2 regions of the Streptomyces sp. CA-111067 genome follow, and region 2 is predicted to be linked to the other one. Evidence: riboswitches for the same ligand, from Rfam matches in the RefSeq annotation. Region 2 holds a riboswitch; the other holds the start of a gene.

Region 1 (2,382 bases), 1.5 Mb from region 2:
GCCGATCCGGAGGCCGACCCCGACGGGGAACCGGAAGGCGGCCCTGACGGTGATCCCGAGGGCGGCCCGGACGGCGGCTCGCCGCCGGCCAGCTCGCCGAAGTCCCGGTCGGGCGCGGGCGCCGGCGGCGCCACACCGTCGGACGGCACTTCCATCCCGTAGTGGTGGTAGAGCTGCAGCTCCTGCTCGGGCGACAGATGGCGGCCGACGCCGAAGTCCGGCGCGTCCCTGATCAGCGCCTTCTTGAACGGCACCCGCAGCTCGTCCTGGACCAGCCGGCTCGGCTCCAGCGGCACGAACGCGTCCCGGGTGAACAGGCCGGTGCGTACCGCGGCCCACTCCGGCGCGCCGGTGGCGTCGTCGAGATACACCTCGTCCACCGTACCGATCTTCGCGCCGTCCCGGTCGAAGGCGCGGCGGCCGATCAGGCTGCGCGGATCGATGTCCGTCTGCACGGTCCCTCCAACCAAACGACGACGGCTGTCGAGTACCAGCCAAAGGCACAACCGCCCCGGTGTCGACTCGAACCGGCCCGCTCAGCGCGCCGACCGGCCGGTCCGGCCCGTTCGTTCGACGCGCTGGTAGGCTTGATCCCGGCTGTATACCCCATGCGGGAGAGTCTCAGGGAGCGCGCGAGGACGCCGCCCCAGGAGACGCCGAAGGAGCAACTCCTCCCCGGAATCTCTCAGGCATCCGTACCGCATGGGCAGGTCACTCTGGAAAGCAGGACCCGCTCCGGAAACGCCTTCCGGTACGTGTCCTCACCGACGGTGAAAGCCGCCCCGGCCGGGGCGGTGAAGCTCTCAGGTTCCGATGACAGAGGGGGAGGCCGTACGGGTGCCCGCGCCGCGGCACCCCCGAAGGTCGTCACTGACCAGGAGGCCGCCGCCGATGAACGACCGCCGCAATTCCCGCCGGGCCCCGCTCGCCGCCCTCGAAGCGGGCGTCCCGTTCGACCGCCGCCACATCGGCCCCGACTCCGGGGCGCAGGCCAAGATGCTCGCCCAGATCGGCTACGGCTCGCTGGACGAGCTCACCGACGCCGCGGTGCCCGGCGCGATCAGGAGCGAGCAGGCGCTCGCCCTGCCCGCCGCGCGGACCGAGGCGGAGGCGCTGGCCGAACTGCGCGCGCTGGCCGACCGCAACCAGGTGCTGGCCCCGATGATCGGCCTCGGCTACTACGGCACCTTCACCCCGCCGGTGATCCTGCGCAACGTCATGGAGAACCCGGCCTGGTACACCGCCTACACGCCCTACCAGCCGGAGATCTCGCAAGGCCGGCTCGAGGCGCTGCTGAACTTCCAGACCGTGGTCGCCGACCTCACCGGGCTGCCCACCTCCGGCGCCTCGCTGCTCGACGAGAGCACCGCCGCCGCCGAGGCGATGGCGCTGTCCCGCCGGGTCGGGAAGGTCAAGGGCGGGGTCTTCCTGGTCGACGCCGACACCTTCCCGCAGACCACCGCGGTGATCAGGACCAGGGCAGAACCCACCGGCGTCGAGGTCGTCGTCGCCGACCTGAGCGACGGCATCCCGGCCGAGGCCGCCGAGCGCGGGATCTTCGGCGTCCTGCTGCAGTACCCGGGTGCCTCGGGCGCGGTGCGCGACCTGCGGCCGGTCGTCGAGCGGGCGCACGAGCTCGGCGCGGTCGTCACGGTGGCCGCCGACCTGCTGGCGCTGACCCTGCTGACCTCGCCGGGCGAGCTCGGCGCCGACATCGCGGTCGGCACCACCCAGCGGTTCGGCGTGCCGATGGGCTTCGGCGGCCCGCACGCCGGCTACATGGCGGTCCGTGAGTCCTACGCCCGCAACCTGCCCGGACGGCTGGTCGGGGTGTCGGTGGACGCCGACGGCGACAAGGCGTACCGGCTGGCGCTGCAGACCCGCGAGCAGCACATCCGCCGGGAGAAGGCCACCAGCAACATCTGCACCGCGCAGGTGCTGCTCGCCGTGATGGCCGGGATGTACGCCGTCTACCACGGCCCCGACGGCCTCGCGCAGATCGCCCGCCGCACCCACCGCTACGCCGCGGTGCTGGCCGCCGGGCTGCGGGCCGCCGGTGTGCGGATCGTGCACGAGGACTACTTCGACACGCTGACCGCCCGGGTGCCGGGCCGGGCCGCCGAGGTGGTGGCCGCCGCCCGCGAGGCCGGCGTCAACCTGCGGCTCACCGACACCGACCTGGTCGGCGTCTCCTGCGACGAGACCACCGACCGTGCCGCGGTCGCGGCGGTACTGGCCGCCTTCGGCGCGGACGGCGGCGCCGACCTCGACGCGCTGGACGCCGGCACCGAGGACGCGCTGCCCGCCGCCCTGCTGCGCACCGACGAGTACCTGACCCACCCGGTGTTCCACCAGCACCGCAGCGAGACGGCGATGCTGCGC
Region 2 (2,382 bases):
GGTCGCTGACCGACTTCGTCGACTCCAGCTCGCCGCAGGTCTCGCCGGCGGCCACCGTCGCGCCCACCTCGGGAAGCTGGACGAAGACCACGTCACCGAGCGCGTCGGCGGCGTGCGAGGTGATCCCCACGGTGGCGACCCCGGCCTCTGCGGCCGACAGCCACTCGTGCTCCTTGCTGTAGCGCAGGTCCTGCGGATTGATGCTCATGACGGAATCCTCCCGGATGTGTGGGTGCGCTCGCACGCGGGACCGCGGACGAGCTGAAGCCTAGAGAAGCAAAAGCCCAGCGTGCGCGGCCACCCGGGCCGCCCCGCCGGGGAGCGCTCAGCGCTGTCGCCGGTAGAACGGCAGCGCCACCACCCGGTGCGGCTCCCGCGCGCCCCTGATGTCCACCGCGACCCCGGCCGCGTCCGGCTCCGCGTACTCCGCGTCCACGTACGCCATCGCGATCGGCGCGCCCAGCGTGGGGGAGGGCGCGCCCGAGGTCACCTCGCCGATCACCGCGCCGCCCTCGCCCGTCACCGGGTAGCCCGCCCGCGGCACCCGGCGGCCCTCGGCGACCAGGCCGACCAGCTTGCGCGGCGGCTGCGCCGCGGCCTTCTCGGCCGCCGCGGCCAGCGCGTCCCGGCCCACGAAGTCACCGGGCTTGTCGAACTTCACCACTCGGCCCAGGCCCGCGTCGAACGGCGTGACGGCGGCCGTCAGCTCGTGCCCGTACAGCGGCATGCCCGCCTCAAGGCGCAGGGTGTCACGGCAGGACAGCCCGCACGGCACCAGGCCGGCCTCCCGGCCCGCCTCGGTGAGCGCCTGCCACAGCCGCTCGGCGTCGGCCGGCGCGACGAACAGCTCGAAGCCGTCCTCGCCGGTGTATCCGGTACGGGCCAGCAGCGCGTCCACGCCCGCGACGGTGGCCGGCAGCCCGGCGTAGTACTTCAGGCCGTCGAGGTCGGCGTCGGTGAGGGACGTGACGATGCCGGGGGAGGCCGGGCCCTGCACGGCGAGCAGGGCGTACGCGTCCCGGTCGTCACGCACGGCCGCGCCGGTGAAGCCGGCCGCCCGCGCGGTGATCTCGTCCAGCACCCTCTGCGCGTTGGAGGCGTTGGCGACGACCATGAACTCCTGCTCGGCCAGCCGGTAGACGATCAGGTCGTCCAGGATGCCGCCGTCGGCCGCGCAGATCATCGTGTAACGGGCCCGGCCGACGGCCAGCGCCGACAGATGGCCGACGAGCGCGTAGTCCAGCGCCTGCCCGGCCTGCGGCCCCGTCACGGCGATCTCACCCATGTGCGAGAGGTCGAAGAGGCCGGCCCGGGTGCGTACCGCCTGGTGCTCCTCGCGCTCGCTCGCGTAGCGCAGCGGCATGTCCCAGCCGGCGAAGTCGGTCATGGTGGCGCCCAGGCCCCGGTGCAGCGCGTCGAGTGCGGTACGGCGGGAAACAGGCGCGGCGGACTGCTCGGCGTGCGGTAGCGGCGGACGGTCACTCATCGGAAAATCTCCCAGGGATGGACGGCAGCGGGACATCGGGCCGGGTCGGGGTGACCCCGGCCTCCCCATCTGTCATCGGAACCTGAGAGGTTCACCGTGACCCCCGAGGGTCGCCGGTTTGCACCTTGGGTGGGGCGGGCCCTGGCCGGGTCCGCCCGCTTTTCAGATCTGCCTCGCCCGCGCGGTATCTGTGCCTGAGAGATTCAAGGGAGGACTTGCTCCTTCGGCGCCCGGCCCCGTCAGGGCCGGAACTCTCCCGCGCGGCCTCCAACGGCCGTTATGCAAGTTGTCCGGCCATCATCGCACGCGCGTGGCCGATACGTGCCCGGCCCGGCCCGCAGCCGCTAGGGTTTCCCGGCAGGACAGCCGCACAGGGGCACAAGGACGGACAAGGGTGGAAATGGAGAATCCGGCACCGTTCATATGGCCGGCCAACGAGCTGGAGGAGGTGCTGACGGCGAGCCTCGGCAACCCCTCGGCCGGGCCCCGGCTGCTGGAAGTGCTCGGCCGCTCCCGGGTGTGGGTGCCGCTGCCGAACGGCGGCGCGCCGGACGCCCGCAACCTCGATCTGCCCACCGTCGAGCTCGACGGCGCCCGCTACGTGCCGGTGTTCAGCTCCGAGCAGCAGTTCCGGCAGGCGGCCGACGGCATGCCCTGCACGATCGCGCCGGTGCACGAGTTCGCCCGCGGCCTGCCGCCCACCGTCGGGATGGCGGTCAACCCCGGCGGCGCCGTCGGAGTGCCGCTGCCGCCCGCCGCCGTCGCCGAGCTGTGCCGCCCCGACCGCGGCGCGCACCGCGAGCGCGGGCTGCCGCCGCCGCCCGGCGGCCGGGTGCGGCTGTGGGAGCCCGCGCCCGACGAGGAACCGGTGGACTTCCTGGCCGGCGCCGCCGCCG

What was found. A riboswitch is a leader RNA that binds a small molecule or an ion and turns the genes downstream of it on or off. The one in region 2 is predicted to bind glycine.
Region 1: another riboswitch for glycine. It lies ahead of gcvP (aminomethyl-transferring glycine dehydrogenase); the one in region 2 lies ahead of gcvT (glycine cleavage system aminomethyltransferase GcvT).

What each region holds. Positions count from the first base shown of each region.
Region 1 covers NZ_CP192103.1:8,371,957-8,374,338, forward strand. Annotated here, with positions in the region: gene ACQPW6_RS36950 (PRC-barrel domain-containing protein) at 1-455, opposite strand, end outside; glycine riboswitch at 602-711, shown strand; glycine riboswitch at 726-830, shown strand; gene gcvP (aminomethyl-transferring glycine dehydrogenase) at 892-2,382, shown strand, end outside.
Region 2 covers NZ_CP192103.1:6,833,423-6,835,804, forward strand. Annotated here, with positions in the region: gene gcvH (glycine cleavage system protein GcvH) at 1-208, opposite strand, end outside; gene gcvT (glycine cleavage system aminomethyltransferase GcvT) at 326-1,486, opposite strand; glycine riboswitch at 1,546-1,658, opposite strand; glycine riboswitch at 1,659-1,755, opposite strand; gene ACQPW6_RS30270 (enhanced serine sensitivity protein SseB) at 1,887-2,382, shown strand, end outside.